DNA from 2 places in the Halomonas sp. KO116 genome. Region 2 is predicted to be linked to the other one. Evidence: predicted binding sites of a transcription regulator. Region 2 holds the regulator's gene; the other holds the start of a gene.
What was found. The regulator LexA, encoded in region 2, represses DNA repair genes until DNA is damaged. The targets are predictions, from matches to a motif close to TACTGTNTANNTANACAGTA.

Region 1: the regulator LexA is predicted to act here: its motif matches at 4,364-4,383, upstream of recA (recombinase RecA).

What each region holds. Positions count from the first base shown of each region.
Region 1 is NZ_CP011052.1:3,885,647-3,893,664, reverse strand. It holds gene eno (phosphopyruvate hydratase) at 1-123, shown strand, start outside; gene fdxA (ferredoxin FdxA) at 630-953, opposite strand; gene mutS (DNA mismatch repair protein MutS) at 1,120-3,681, opposite strand; gene KO116_RS17740 (CinA family protein) at 3,765-4,292, shown strand; gene recA (recombinase RecA) at 4,403-5,476, shown strand; gene KO116_RS17730 (regulatory protein RecX) at 5,501-5,965, shown strand; gene alaS (alanine--tRNA ligase) at 6,208-8,018, shown strand, end outside.
Region 2 is NZ_CP011052.1:2,158,159-2,166,176, reverse strand. It holds gene nagZ (beta-N-acetylhexosaminidase) at 1-316, opposite strand, end outside; gene KO116_RS10060 (L,D-transpeptidase) at 381-917, opposite strand; gene KO116_RS10055 (TetR/AcrR family transcriptional regulator) at 895-1,572, opposite strand; gene lexA (transcriptional repressor LexA) at 1,841-2,521, shown strand; gene KO116_RS10045 (energy-coupling factor ABC transporter permease) at 2,531-3,202, opposite strand; gene purU (formyltetrahydrofolate deformylase) at 3,227-4,081, opposite strand; gene KO116_RS10035 (ribonuclease J) at 4,312-5,922, shown strand; gene moaE (molybdopterin synthase catalytic subunit MoaE) at 5,959-6,375, opposite strand; gene moaC (cyclic pyranopterin monophosphate synthase MoaC) at 6,417-7,214, opposite strand; gene mobB (molybdopterin-guanine dinucleotide biosynthesis protein B) at 7,220-7,783, opposite strand; gene KO116_RS10015 (uracil-xanthine permease family protein) at 7,842-8,018, opposite strand, start outside.

The DNA of each region.
Region 1 (8,018 bases), 1.7 Mb from region 2:
CAGATTAAAACGGGTTCACTGTGCCGTTCTGATCGCGTTGCTAAGTACAACCGTTTGCTGGTGATTGAGGCCGAGCTTGAAGATGTCACGTATCCTGGCCTGAAAGCGATCAAAGGTCAGTAAAGTGCCAATATTGAGTGAGGTTTGTAAGTAATATCTCAAGATTTTGTAAGAGATGTCTTACAAATGTCGACGAGAATCGCTTGGTTTGGGGTAAGATAAAACGAAAATTTCCACTAATTCAAGTTTAAGCTTTTGTTTTTAAATATAATTGTGGAATTAAGGCGAGTCGCTAAGACTCGCCTTTTTGCATTTTGGCATTGTTGAGAAGCCTACGTGATCTGCCACAATATACACAGGACAAGGGGAGGCAAGGATGCTTCAGACAGGATGCAACGGGATGTAGGACGGATGCGCCGGGTGATACAGTGAGGTGAGCCCCGGCAGGGAAGTCATCTGAGGAAGTTGATACAGGGAGTGGTCAGAGGAAGTGCTTGGAGCGGGCGGCCTACGGGTCGCCTTTTTTTGCCTCGTATTTGGCAATAAACGCTTGGTAACGCCATAAAAAACCAGCGCTTTTTCAAAAAAGCGCTGGTTCTAAAGTAAAACAGAGCAGGCGTGAGGAACGCTTAACGCTCTAACTTCTCAAGCTTACCGGGCTTGCCGTCCCACTCTTCGGCGTCAGGCAGCGGATCCTTCCTTTCGGCGATATTGGGCCATACTTCTGACATTTCAGCGTTAATCTCAATAAACGCCTCTTGCCCATCCGGCAGCTCATCCTCTGAGAATATCGCCTCAGCGGGGCATTCTGGTTCACACAGTGCGCAGTCAATACACTCGTCAGGGTGAATGACCAGGAAGTTCGGTCCCTCGTAGAAACAGTCGACCGGGCAGACTTCCACACAGTCGGTGTATTTGCACTGGATGCAGTTCTCGGTAACGACAAACGTCATCTTGCTATCCCTCTTGCAGGGCCAGGTAGCTCCTGGCCATGGTCAATCGTGAATGGTTATAAATCAGCCGTTTTTTATAAGCTAAAAGTTTGAGCGACATTCTAGTGGTGCGCCTACCTGGCGGCAAGCGCCTTATGGGCTTCTGTATAACCTACTATATTTACCATTAGATCAGGTCTCGCCACTGATACAACAGCGACAGCGCTTCCCGCGGCGTTAAGTCATCCATATCGACTTTTTCCAATGCTTCAACTACCGGGTGTGGCACGGCTGCAAACAGGTCGTTTTGCAGGGGAGCCGTTCGCGGCGCTTGCGCTGTGTTATCTACATCGCGCTGCTCTAGACTCATCAGCTTCTCACGGGCCCGTTTAATCACATGGCCAGGTACGCCCGCTAATTGAGCGACCTGCAAACCGTAACTCTGGCTAGCCGGGCCTACTTCAATGCGGTGCATGAACACGATGCTGTCGCCATGCTCGGTCGCCGTTAGGTGAATATTGGCCACGCCCTCCATGTGTTCAGGTAGGGCGGTCATCTCAAAATAGTGCGTGGCAAACAGCGTTAGTGCACGCCCCTTGGCAAGATGTTCCGCACTCGCCCAGGCCAGCGATAACCCGTCAAAGGTGCTAGTGCCGCGGCCAATTTCATCCATCAAAATCAAGCTTTGCTGGGTGGCATTGTGCAAAATATTGGCCGTTTCGGTCATTTCGACCATAAAGGTGGAGCGCCCGCCCGCGAGGTCATCCGACGAGCCAATGCGGGTAAATATCCGATCCAGCGGGCCGATCTCTGCGGCATCGGCGGGCACAAAGCTGCCGCAGTGGGCGAGCAGAGCAATCAACGCTGTTTGCCGCATATAGGTCGATTTACCACCCATATTAGGGCCAGTAATAATCAGCATATGCTGGTCGGGGTTAAGCGTAACGTCATTGGGCACAAAGGGTGTTTCGCTAACCTGTTCAACCACAGGATGCCGTCCCGCCTCGATACGAATGCCGGTGGCCTCGCTCAGCGTTGGGCGCACCCAGCTTAACGCCTCGGCGCGTTCGGCAAAGGCGCACAGCACATCCAGCTCCGCTAACGCTTGAGAGGTGCTTTGTAGCGCGTGAAGACTGTTATTCAGTTCACCCAGCAGGCGGTCATAAAGCCATTTTTCACGGGTCAGGGCGCGGGATTTAGCCGACAGCGCCTTATCCTCAAACTCTTTGAGCTCGGGGATAATAAACCGCTCGGCGTTTTTAAGCGTTTGGCGGCGAATATAGTCAGCGGGTGCCTGCTGCGCCTGGGAGCGCGGCAGCTCGATAAAGTAGCCGTGTACGCGGTTATAGCCGACTTTGAGATTGGCAAGCCCGGTACGCTCGCGTTCGCGGGTTTCCAGCCGAACAAGATAGTCGCCCGCATTCTCGGCCATGCCTCGGTGCTCGTCGAGCTCGGCATCAAAGCCGTTGGCGATTACCCCGCCATCGCGGATCACCACCGGCGGGTTCTCAACCAGCGCGCGGCTGAGCATGTCAGCCATTTCAGGGTAGGGGCGGATATGCGGGCGCAGGCTATCCAGCGCGCTGCCGTTCTCTACCTCGCCCAACTGCTGTTCAAGGGTAGGCAGAGTGACTAGGGCGTCACGCAGACGCGCCAAATCCCGTGGCCGGGCGCTGTACAGCGCGACCCGGGCCAGAATGCGTTCCACATCGCCCACATCACTCAACGTCTCGCGCAGCGCCATGTAGGCGGCATCTAGGCTTAGCAACGCCACGCCGGCATGGCGGTTCTGGACAATCTCTCGTTGGCGCAGCGGGCGGTTCAGCCAGCGTTTGAGTAGCCGCGAGCCCATGGCGGTGGTGCAGGTGTCGAGCACGCTCGCCAGGGTGTTGTCGCTATTGCCACCCAGGTTAATATCGATTTCCAGATTACGTCGGCTGGCGGCGTCGATCACCACTGCATCGTCGCGATTCTCAACGCTGATGGCGGTCACGTGGGGCAAGCGCGAGCGCTGAGTGTCGCGGGCGTAATCGATCAGCACTCCGGCGGCAATCAGTGCGGTGGTTAAGTGCGCGCAGCCAAAGCCGCGTAAATCCTGCACTTCAAACTGATCGCACAGGCTGCGGGTGGCGCTCTCCAAATCAAACAGCCACTCGCCCTGGCGACGCAGGCTGCGCTTTTGCGTCCACGCATCGGGTAGCGTCAGGCTTTCGGGCACCAGCAACTCAGCAGGGGAGAGGCGGGTAAGCTCGGCGAGCATTTCGGCTTCGCTCTCCACTTCCAATACATTGAAGCGGCCGCTAGAGAGTTCCAGCCAGGCAAGGCCCCAGCTATCTTTACCGGGGGAGACTGATACCAATACGTTGTCGCGGCGGGCATCGAGCAGCGCTTCATCGTGGAGCGTGCCGGGGGTGACGATACGCACTACCTGGCGATCAACGGGGCCTTTGCTGGTGGCGGGGTCGCCAATCTGCTCACAAATGGCAACTGACTCGCCACCGGCGACCAGACGCGCCAAATAGCCTTCAGCGCTATGGTAAGGTACGCCTGCCATCGGGATGGGTTTGCCGCCCGACTGGCCGCGCTGGGTAAGTGTAATGTCCAGCAGTGCGGCGGCGCGCTTGGCGTCGTCGAAAAACAGCTCGTAAAAATCCCCCATTCGGTAAAACAGCAGAACCTCGGGGTGTTCGCGTTTGATCTTTAAATACTGCGTGATCATTGGCGTGTTAGGGGGAATGGCCTGTGACATGGGCGTCCTGATTGAGCAATTTCTTTGAGAAAGCTAAACACAGTATTCTACGCTGAACAGACGACTCACTTGAAGGAGCGACCATAGTGCCCAGCGTATCTAGCCTGAAAAATCTTGATTTGACGCTGCTAGCTCAGCGCCTAGGGCGGCTTTGTCAGCAGTTGAAGGTTGAAGTGACCGCCGCTGAGTCCTGCACGGGCGGTGGTATTGCCAGTGCGATTACCAGTACGGCGGGTAGCTCTGCTTACTTTACAACGGGCTATGTGACCTATGCGAACGCGGCTAAGACCCGCCTGCTCGGCGTGCCAGACGCTATACTGGCAGAACACGGGGCGGTGAGCGAAGAAGTAGTGAAAGCGATGGTGCAAGGCGCCTGCCGGGAAAGCGGTGCAGGCTTGGGGGTTGCCGTTAGTGGGGTGGCCGGGCCGGATGGTGGTAGTGCTGAAAAGCCGGTGGGTACCGTTTGGCTTGCCTGGGGTGATACTGCCGAGCAGCAAGCCGAGTGTTTTCACTTCCCTGGGGATCGCCAAGCAGTGCGCGAGCAGGCGGTGCGGCAGGCGCTGGCAGGGTTGGTGGCACGCCTGGATGCGCGGGTGAAGGCAGGCAAGTAGGAGTAGGGGTAGGAAAATAGTTAAGAGAAAGCGTGATCAAGGATTTGTTTACGGCACAATCTTTGGCATACTACTGGGTAATTATACAGCTTGTTATGAGGAATCTCTGAATGGCTCAGGATGACAACCGCACTAAAGCGCTAAACGCTGCACTCACCCAAATCGACCGTCAGTTCGGCAAGGGCACCGTCATGCGTCTAGGCGACGCACCGCGTGTGGTCATGCCGTCGGTTTCCACGGGTTCGTTGGGTCTGGATATCGCACTTGGCATCGGCGGGCTGCCGTTTGGCCGCGTGGCTGAAATTTTTGGTCCGGAGTCCTCGGGTAAGACAACGCTGACCCTTTCGGTGATTGCGCAAGCGCAAAAGCAAGGCAAAGTGTGTGCGTTCGTGGATGCCGAGCACGCTCTGGATCCGAGCTATGCCGAAAAGCTAGGCGTCAACCTGGATGATCTACTGATTTCCCAGCCGGACACTGGCGAGCAGGCGTTAGAAATTACCGACATGCTGGTGCGCTCCGGCGGTGTTGACGTGATTGTTATCGACTCTGTCGCTGCGTTGACCCCGCGCGCTGAAATCGAAGGCGAAATGGGCGATACCCATGTTGGCCTACAGGCACGTTTGATGTCTCAAGCGCTGCGTAAGATCACTGGCAATATTAAAAATGCTAACTGCCTAGTGATCTTTATCAACCAGATTCGCATGAAGATCGGCGTGATGTTTGGTTCACCCGAAACCACTACCGGCGGTAACGCGCTTAAGTTCTACGCCAGCGTACGTCTGGATATTCGCCGCACCGGCTCGGTGAAAGTAGGTGATGAAGTCACCGGTAACGAAACCCGCGTGAAAGTAGTCAAAAACAAGGTGGCACCGCCATTCCGCCAAGCTGAATTCCAGATTCTTTACGGCAAGGGTATCTACCATGCTGGCGAGGTTATTGACCTGGGCGTGCAGTGCAATCTGGTCGATAAAGCCGGTGCCTGGTACAGCTATAAAGGCAAGAAAATCGGTCAGGGTAAAGCAAACTCCGCGCTTTATCTGGAAGAGCATCCAGACATTATGCTCGAAATTGAAACGCAGATTCGTGAGCAGCTCTTGGCCAAGCCTGATCCTAAAAAGGAGAAGGAGGGTGCCCCTGCCGAAGCAGCGGCTGAAGTGGATGCCAACGATGACGATCTGCTCTAAGTCTGTTCTAACCGAGACCCGCTGATGGCCTTTATGTCTCAGCGCGATGCCACGCCCCGTGACATCGCGATTGGCTTACTGGCTCGGCGCGAATACTCTCGCGCCGAGCTAGCCCAGCGCTTGAAGAAAAAAGCCTTCGAAGATACCGCTATCAACGAGTGTTTAGACGTTCTGGCCGAGCAAGACCTGCAGTCTGATGCGCGTTTTGCGGCTAGTTTCATACGCTCGCGCATTCTACGCGGTCAGGGTGTTATTCGTATTAAAGGTGAACTTCGCCAACGCGGCGTCGACCAGGAAACCCTTAATACTGCTTTTGAAGCGGTGGAGGAGAGGGAGCAGGTTGACTGGTTCGAGCTAGCCCGGGAAGCGTTGGCGCGACGCTACGATAGCCCTGGTGAGACGCCTAAAGAGCGCGCTCGACGCGAGCGCTTTCTGGCTAGTCGTGGCTTCGATTTTGAGCAAATCCGCTACGCGCTCTCCTGTCTGTAATAGTTTTTCTCCTATCTGTAATACATTTTCTCTTGTCTGTAATACTTCCCGCTGCCTGTAAAATGCCTCTGCTTACCTTTCTAATAGCGCTCTCCTACGCTTTTCTACCGAGTTGTTTGCTTCTCTGCCACTAAGTGCGGCTTTAGTCGTTTGACAACTGCGCTATAATGGCCCCTTTGCGACCCCTGAGGGTAGCGTCGACAGCGCCCTGGGACACCACGCTTTCTTGTTACGGATACCCTATGAAAAGCGCAGAAATCAGACAGGCCTTTCTTACCTTCTTTGAAAAGCAGGGACATACGATTGTACCCACCAGCTCTTTAGTGCCGGGCAATGACCCGACGCTGCTGTTTACCAATGCCGGCATGGTGCCTTTCAAAGATGTATTTTTGGGTCGCGACCCACGCTCATACGTGCGTGCAACATCTGCGCAGCGCTGCGTACGAGCAGGCGGTAAGCATAATGATTTAGACAATGTCGGCTATACCGCACGTCACCACACGTTTTTTGAAATGCTGGGTAACTTCAGTTTTGGCGACTACTTCAAGCAAGACGCCATACGCTTTGCCTGGGTATTTCTGACCGAAACGCTGGGTCTGCCTAAAGAGAAGCTGTGGGTCACGGTACATGTTAGCGATGACGAAGCTGAACGTATCTGGAAAGACGAGATCGGTATTGACCCCGAGCGCTTTTCCAAATTAGACGAAGATAACTTCTGGCAAATGGGCGACACAGGCCCTTGTGGCCCAAGTTCGGAAATCTTTTTTGATCACGGTCCAGAGGTATGGGGCGGCCCTCCCGGTAGCCCGGAAGAAGATGGCGACCGCTACATCGAAATCTGGAACCTGGTGTTCATGCAGTTTGATCGTGATAGCCAAGGTACGCTCAATCCGCTGCCCAAGCCATCTATCGATACCGGTATGGGCTTGGAGCGCGTAGCTGCCGTCATGCAGGGCGTGCATTCCAACTACGAAATTGATCTGTTTCAGAGCCTGCTGCAGGCGGCCGCTAAAGCGACCGGGCACCCTGATACCGCCACACCTTCGCTGCGCGTGATTGCCGACCATATCCGCTCCTGTGCTTTCCTGATTGCCGATGGTGTCCTGCCTTCTAACGAAGGGCGTGGCTACGTCCTGCGTCGCATCATTCGCCGCGCGATCCGTCATGGTCACAAGCTGGGCGCCGTAGAGCCGTTCTTCCACAAGTTGGTGGACGCGCTGGATGCCGAAATGGGCGATGCGTATCCAGAGCTCCACGAGGCGAATGACCAAATCACCCGGGTGCTGTTGAAAGAAGAAGAGCAGTTTGCTCGCACCCTGGACCACGGCATGGGGCTGTTGAATGCGGCCTTGGCCGAGCTGGATGGTAAAGTGCTGCCGGGCGAAACGGTATTTAAGCTTTACGACACTTACGGCTTTCCGTTTGATCTCACCGCCGATGTATGCCGCGAGCGCGGCGTTACACTCGATGAGGAGGGCTTTCAGCAGGCCTTAGAGGCCCAGCGCGATCGTGCCCGGGCGGCTAGCCAGTTCGGTGCCGACTACAGCGCCTCCATCGAATTGGAAGGTGAGACGGCCTTTACTGGCTATGATCGCCTGGAGGATCAAGCCAAGGTAACCGCGCTTGTTGACAGCGAAGGCAATGCACTGGCTGCGCTGGAAGCGGGACAGAAGGGCGTTGTGGTGCTAGACCGCACGCCATTTTACGGTGAGTCCGGCGGCCAGGTGGGCGATACCGGCTACCTGTATGTGGGCGGCGGTCGTTTCCAGGTGACGGATACCCAAAAGCAGAGCGGCCATCACTTACACCAGGGCATCATGGTGGAAGGTTCGCTGAGTGTCGGTGCTAGCGTACGCGGCGAAGTGGATGCCAGCCTACGTGCAGCCACCATCCGTAACCACTCGGCGACTCACTTGCTGCATAAAGCGCTGCGTATGGTGCTAGGCGATCACGTGCAGCAAAAAGGCTCGCTGGTTAATGCTGAGCGGCTGCGCTTCGACTTTAGCCATTTTGAGCCGATGACTGCCGAGCAGTTGGCGGAAGTCGAACGGTT
Region 2 (8,018 bases):
CAGCATCTTTTGCGAGCGCAAGACCATCATCGGGGTTGGCGCTATAACACTCACCAATGCGAGCCATGGCAGGAAGACGCGTCATCCCTTCTTTAATACGCTGAACGCGGCCACCCTCTTGATCAACGGCAAGCAATAAGTCCGCACGCACACGTCGAATATCGCTGCAGAGCTGGCGTACTTGGTAGCCGTTCTCGACATTGCGGGCAAACAGAATAACGCCCCCTACCACCGGTTCTAGCAGCAAGCGCTTTTCTGCGGCCGTTAATTTCGGGCCTTCAAGGTCGAGCATGACCGGGCCTAACGGTTGAGTCATCGTGATAGGTCCATTAAAAAAGAGGCGGTGATTCTAGACGATCGTCTAGCGGTGTCAAAACAGATTAGTCAAACGACTGACGACCGCCGTGCAGCCAAACGGGGGTTCCTGGTAACGCTAACGAAAAGATATAGAGCAAATCACTATTGCGTAAACGAATACAGCCGTGGGATGCAGCAACCCCCATGGGCTGGTCAGGGGGCGTGCCATGAAGATAAATATAGCGACGCTGTGAATCGACCTGACCACCACGGTTCACGCCTTTTTCTAATCCGCATAACCACAGGATGCGGGTCAAAATCCAATCCCGCTTCGGATATGCTTCAGCTAGCGCAGGAGAGAATGCCTCCCCCGTCCAGCGACGACCCCGAAATACCGCATTATCAGGCATCCCGTTGCCGATCGCGGCTCTTATATAGTGCCAACCATGGGGTGTTTTGCCACTGCCGTTGTGCTCACCAACGCCCGCGAGGCCAGACGATATCTCACACTCATACAGCACCTTCGGCCCTCGCCAACAGCGTAGCTGCTGCTGTGTGGTATCGATTTCCAACCAGATGTCCTCTACAGGGGGAAGCTCAGCGAGCTTGGGCGTTCGCATATTTTCCTTCTTCAAGTGCTGGGGGCAACGGTGCATTCATGGCAGCCACCACTACTGGGCGCAACCGCCTAACCAAATCCCGCACGGTGACCTGCTCTTGATAATCCTTTTCAGCGATATCGCGCAGTGCATCAAGGCCTGAAAGCGTAAAAATCACCGTACCAAGCATAAAGTGTAGCCGCCAAAAGCGTTCCGCGTCAGGCAAGTCGGGCGTGGCTTGACGCACTAACTCGGTGAAGCGGGTAAACACATCACCATACTCTTGCTGAATATGACGCCTAAGATGCCCCTGCGCTTGGCTATAGGCAAGGCCCAGCAAGCGCATAAACACCTTTAAACTGTTGCGCTCGGCAGGCACAGCCAGCACGGTGGTCGCCATGGTTTCGAGTAGCGTTTCCAACGGAATAACGCGCCCTGCATGCTGGGCTTCAAGTTCATCAAGCGCAGTATGAAAACGCTGGGTGAACGGGTCCAGATAGCGTGAAAACACGGCCTGAATTAAGGCTTTTTTGGAACCAAAATGGTAATTCACCGCCGCTAAATTGACGCGCGCTTTGCTAGTGATGTTGCGCAGCGATGTTTCAGCAAAACCTCGCTCAGCAAACAGCACTTCCGCGGTGTCGAGTATTCGAGTTACCGTATCAGATTGAGCCATGCCGCTCTCCGGGGAAACGAGTGTTTAAAACATAGCAAAATACTATGCCATATCGCTGGTGGGCTCAACGCTTGATTTTCTGATGAAATATGGCTGTCTATATGAGTAGAAGCTTAGTTTAAAACGATTAGGAAAAATTCGGGGCCTTTCTAGAGAGGGGGTTGACAAGACATGTACTGGACAGAGGAACATACTGTATACTTAACCACTTACCGATTAAGTCGACATTTAATTTGTTACTGTCTATTCACTATTTTTGGAGTCTGGTATGTCGCGTCCGCTAACCGCTCGCCAACAGCACGTATTTGATTTTATTGTTAAGACCATGGGCGAATTTGGCTACCCTCCGACCCGTGCTGAAATTGCGAAAGCACTGGGGTTCCGCTCACCTAACGCCGCGGAAGAGCACCTGCGCGCACTTGAGCGTAAAGGCGCTATTCGCATTATTCGCAATACGTCACGCGGTATTCGACTACCCAATCAAGAGCCCCAGGAATTAGTAGACAGCACCGCAAGCGCGTTACCCGCTGCCAATATTGAAGCCTCGCCTGCTGGCCTGCCGGTGATTGGCGAAGTAGCCGCCGGGAGCCCTATCCTAGCGGCTGAGCATATTGACCGTTACTGCCCTTTGCCAGCCGAGTACTTCACTCCTAAAGCCGATTATCTGCTGCGTGTGCGGGGCCTTTCGATGAAGGATATTGGTATTTTAGAAGGTGATTTATTGGCAGTTCACCGTACCGAGCGGGTGCGCGATGGCCAGATTGTCGTTGCGCGCCTGGATGATGAAGTAACCGTTAAGCGCTTCAAACGTCAGGGCCACCAAGTAACGCTATTTGCGGAAAATGCAGACTTTGCGCCGATTGAAATCGATCTGCGTTCACAGTCACTCGACATCGAAGGTGTCGGCGTTGGCGTCATTCGTGGCGGTAATGGCCAAGCACTGGGCTAACCACCGTCATTACTGCATGTCGATATAGCGGTGGTCATTAAAGGTGGCCACCCAGTTAGGATGATAGACCAGCAGAATACTCAGCAGCATCCCGGTAATAAACGCCTCTGAAGGCATTAGTAGAGGTAAGAAGCGTGCATACTCCTGGGCAAGATAGATAGCGTTAGGATCTGTGCCTGCCATGATAATCAGCAGCACGGCAGCCACCCCTGCCCCTAATGTTGCCAACGCAGCCCCAAAAAACCCGCAGGCAAATAAAAACACCATCAGGTTATCCGGCAGGCGGCGATCTACCAGCCGCCACACTGTGCCAATAATGGCAGCCGGAACAATGCCCGTTACCAGTACATTTGCCCCCAGCAGCGTCCACTCATTGCGGCCGATAACTACCATTGCCACATTAATGAGCACATTGCTGATCAGCGCTAATGGCGCTTTAAACACGAGTGTCATCAATACCGTAAAGACGAGATGCAGCGTTAGCCAGTCGACCGCCTGAGCGCGTAGCTGCCACATCAGCGCCACTGCCAGCGTTGCGCCTAACCAACGGTGCTGAAGAGCAGCGTCTTCCAGTAGCACTTGCCAGGGCCGCCGCCAAAGAGCCCACACCACTACGCCTAACGAGAGTAGCGAGGTGAATATCAGCGCCCAGGGCGCCAGTACACTTTGTGCGAACGACATAGCGGCTTCTCACATTATCGAGCGTTAGCTAAACACCACGGTCTTGTTGCCATGCACTAAAACCCGATCCTCAAGATGCCAGCGTAAACCGCGTGCGAGAACGGCTTTTTCCACATCACGCCCAAAGCGGACTAAATCGGTTGGGGTATGGCAGTGGCTAACGCGATGAATATCCTGTTCGATAATCGGGCCCGCGTCGAGTTCCTCGGTAACATAGTGGCAGGTGGCGCCAATCAGCTTCACTCCGCGCTGATATGCCTGGTGGTAGGGCTTCGCCCCAGCGAAAGAGGGTAAAAAACTGTGATGAATATTAATCACCCGCCCTGCATAGCGGGCGCACAGGTCAGGCGGCAGAATTTGCATATAACGCGCCAGCACGACGCAATCAGCACGTGCACTATCGATTTCTGCTTGCACCTTGGCAAATGACACTTGCTTGTTATCGGGGTCGACTGGCACATAGTGATAAGGAATGCCGTACCATTCGGTCAATGAACGCATATCGTCATGATTGGAAATGACGCCAACAATATCGCAATCCAACTCACCCGCCTGCCAGCGATAAAGCAAATCTACCAAGCAGTGTGACTCTCTAGAGACCATCAATACCACCCGGCGGCGCTGCTGTGTATCCACCAATGACCACTGCATATCGAATTCGATTGCCACCGGCTCGAACGCTGCACGTAGCGCTTCTACCGACATCCCCACTGAATCCGCCAAGATTTCGTAACGCATAAAAAAACAGCCCGTTTCTAAATCAGAGTGCTGGCTGGCTTCAGTGATAGACCCCCCTTGCTTAGCAATAAAGCTCGATACTCGGGCCACAATACCTACCCGATCAGGGCAGGACACAACTAAACGATAATAATGGGACATGTGAGCGACTCTTGACCTATTTCTAAGGTAATTATGACAAACCAACGGCTTAGGTTGCATAGTGTATCGGAAGGCCAAGGATGATTGTTAGCCGCCCCTGCCTTCCCGTATAGTTGAGTCACTACTTTTTAGGCTTTTCATAACTGATGCACTCTTCACGCGTTCAAATTCGTCCCCGTCGTCGTCCTCCGCTGCGCATGTTGCCGCTGGGGGGATGCGGTGAGATTGGCATGAATCTAACGCTCTACGGCTACGATGATCACTGGATTGTCGTCGACTGCGGCATGATGATTCGCCAGGATTTCCCCAACTCACCGCTACAAGTGCCTAATCTTGATACACCAAAATCATTAGGGATAGTCCCGAAAGCACTATTTGTTACCCACGGCCATGAAGACCACATTGGCGCCGTCGCTTGGCTCTGGCCGATGTGGAATTGTCCTATTTATGCCACGCCATTAGCCGCAGGGCTGTTACGCCTTAAATTTGCTGAACATCAACTTAGCAGCGCTGCGATTCATGTCATCGAACCAGGTGAGGCACTTGAAAGCGGGCCGTTTACGCTGCGCTACTTGTCGTTGACGCATTCAATACCCGAAAGCTGTGCCATTATGATGATGGCTGGTGGTTATCGCGTTTTACATACTGGTGACTGGAAACTTGATCCTGAGCCGCTTATCGGTTCACCGGTAAGCGCGGCGCAGTTTAGAGCGCTGGCCCCGGTCGATTTAGTGGTCGGCGATTCCACCAATGCCCCCATGCCAGGCCACTCCGGCAGCGAAGGTGATGTGGCAAGAGCATTGGTAAAAGCCCTCGCCAACTGCCAGGGCCGTGTGGTGGTATCTTGCTTTGCCAGTAACCTTGCGCGGGTATTAGCTATCGGGCGCGCAGCGCATCAGTGTGGCCGTCGCATCAGCTTAATGGGGCGCTCAATGGAGCGAATGGTTAGCGTTGCGCGTGGGCTTGGCTATATGGATGACTTACCGCCGCTGGTACCCAATCACGATCTGGGTTATCTCCCCCCGGATGAAGTGGTCATTATCGCCACCGGCAGCCAGGGTGAGGCCCGTGCCGCGCTTCAGCGTCTTGCTCAGGGCCGCCACCCCTTTGTGGATCTTCAGACCGGCGATAATGTTATCTTCTCGGCTAAAGCCATTCCAGGCAACGAACGCCCTATTGAACAGCTAAAAAAACGTTTAGCGCAGTTAGGTGTTCGTATTTACGACGAAATCAACCATCCCGAGTTACATGCTACTGGGCACCCCGCTCACGATGAGTTAATCAAACTCTATCAATGGGTTAAGCCGAAGCACCTGATGCCTGTCCACGGCGAAGCAAGGCATCAGCAGGCGCATCAGGCAATTGCCCGTCAATTAGGGATCAGTGCGCCGTTGTCGCCAGTTAATGGCGATTTAATAAGCTTTGATAACCAAGGGCTGCGCTGCGAGGCACGCTATCCCCAGCCGCCCTGCATCGTCAGCCAAAACAGCGTGGTTCCTCACCCAGGGTTGGAAGTAAAAGACGCCGGTACGGCACGTCGTGGCAGTTTGTACCTAGCACTGCCGGTGACCGCGACTGATACGGGCTGGGTGCGCATTGGACGTTTGATGCTGGATGCGACGGGTGCCAGCCCGCTGGATGAAGATAGCTTTAGTGATTGGCTGGATGATCAGCTTGATGAGATTGCCGCCGACACACTGGCCGACCTTCGCCAAGCATTGCAGCCTCGCTTGGTACACTGGCTGGCGGAGCATATGCAGCACCTGCCCGATGTGCATCTTCAGATTATGGCCGCCGAAATGCCAGAAGCCCTTACCTTGGAAAATGCTGCCAATCGTTAGTGGTGCATCATTGCGGAGTAGCAAGACGTGGCAAACTCACTCCCAGCGTGCCGCGTCTTGTTGGTCAGAGTGGCGTTCTTTGACCCAATATTCTCCCCGAGTGGAGTGCTCTTTCTTCCAAAAAGGCGCCTGGGTTTTTAAAAAATCCATAATAAAATCGCAGGCTTCAAATGCCTCTCGGCGGTGAGCACTAGCTACAAGCACCCGCACGATGGGGTCGCCAGGGCCCAGATAACCAACGCGATGAATTATCCGCACCGCTTGTAGCGACCAACGCTGCCACGCCTGCTCGCCAATCTCCGTTAGCGTGCGCTCGGTCATACCGGGGTAATGCTCCAGTGTTAACCCCGTAACATCGGGCGTCTCGTTGAAATCACGCACCAGTCCGGTAAAGCTCACCACCGCGCCAATATCGCTGCGCCCGACTAATGCATCGCTATAGCCGTAGTCCATCGAGAATGGCGCTGCTTGAACCGCTACTTTAATATCCAACGTTAACCCCCTGTGACCGGTGGGAAAAACGCCACTTCGTCATCATCGGTCACTAGCGCATCATCGTTTGCCATTACCTGATTAATGGCACATAACGTGCGCTGATCAGTAAGCAGTTTAAACCGATCATCGCGCTCGGCCAGCGCTGCCTTTAAACCACTGATATCGCGGCTAGCAAGCTGGTCCAGCCCAACAGTCGCCTCGCTTTCTCCTACCCGCTCGCGCAGTTCAGCCAGAAATTTAACCCGCACGCAGGGGGAAGGACAGCGCTCACCCAGGCTTACTTCTCCTGAGGTGCCTTCGCCCGTCACGATAGGCGACTGCCTATTCACACGCTGATAATCCCCGCGTTGGCCGCCCTGCTTGCTGTCGAGCTGGATCGCTTCAATATGCATGCCCTTATCGACCGCTTTGCACATATCGTAGAGGGTTAAGCAGGCGACTGAAACGGCTGTAAGCGCCTCCATCTCAACACCGGTGCGACCATTTAAACGACACAGCGACGTTACATGCACACAGGACTCGGCCATGTCGATCTCGAATTCAACCGACACCTTTGATAGCGCCAATGCATGGCAGAGTGGAATCAATTCATGAGTGCGTTTTGCAGCCTGAATGCCCGCGATACGGGCGGTGGCGAGGACATCTCCTTTCGGCAATCCCCCTTCGGTGAGCAATGTCAGCGTTTCAGGCAGCATTACAATGCGCCCCGAGGCGACGGCTTCGCGGCGCGTTTCTTGTTTATCGCCGACATCCACCATGTTGGCTTCGCCCCGGGTATTGAGGTGGGTTAGATGCATGCTGGTCACCTTTCCTTTTTTGAAGCCACAGTTTGGTTTTTTGCGTTTATCCAGGTCACTATCCAGCGCGCGATTGCGTCGCTGTCATCAAGATTTAACTGCGCTACGCAAGAAGTTAAATCAATTGGCGATGGCGCGCTTAATGCAACCGCCTCGACCCATGGGTCGGTCAAAATTGCCGAGTCCCCTACGCCATCGCGATAAAGCACCAGCTTAGGGATCGGCCAAGCTTTAAAGCCTTCGACAATCACTAGGTCGGGATGGTGCGGCACCATCATGGTTATTAAGCTGGCTAAATCGGGTTCTTCCTGGTCGGGCGTTTCCTGCATCAGCGCAAATCGTTGCCGTGAAGCGACTAGAACAGGGGCCGCGCCCGCACTACGCAGTTTATAGCTATCCTTTCCAGGCTGGTCGACTTCAAACGAGTGATGAGCATGCTTAATCACGGCTACTTTCAAACCATACGCAGCTAATAGAGGCAGCAGCTTCTCTAACAGTGTCGTTTTGCCGGTACCGCTCCAGGCAGCAATCCCTAGAATGGGGAAGGATGCGGTTAGTTCGTTACTCATACAGCCTACCCCCCTACTTGCCATTCATACGATGCTTACAGCGTTAAAGTGGATGACTTTACTCGCCCTCTTGCGCCTTGGGTAATAGCCAGTTCAACGCAATACCTACCAGTGCAGCCAAGCTCACGCCTTGCAGGGTAAATTGACCGCTCCCGAACTGCATACCACCTATTCCGAATACCAGTATGAGCGAGACCACTACTAAGTTGCGAGGTGCCGTCAGCGACTGCCCTGC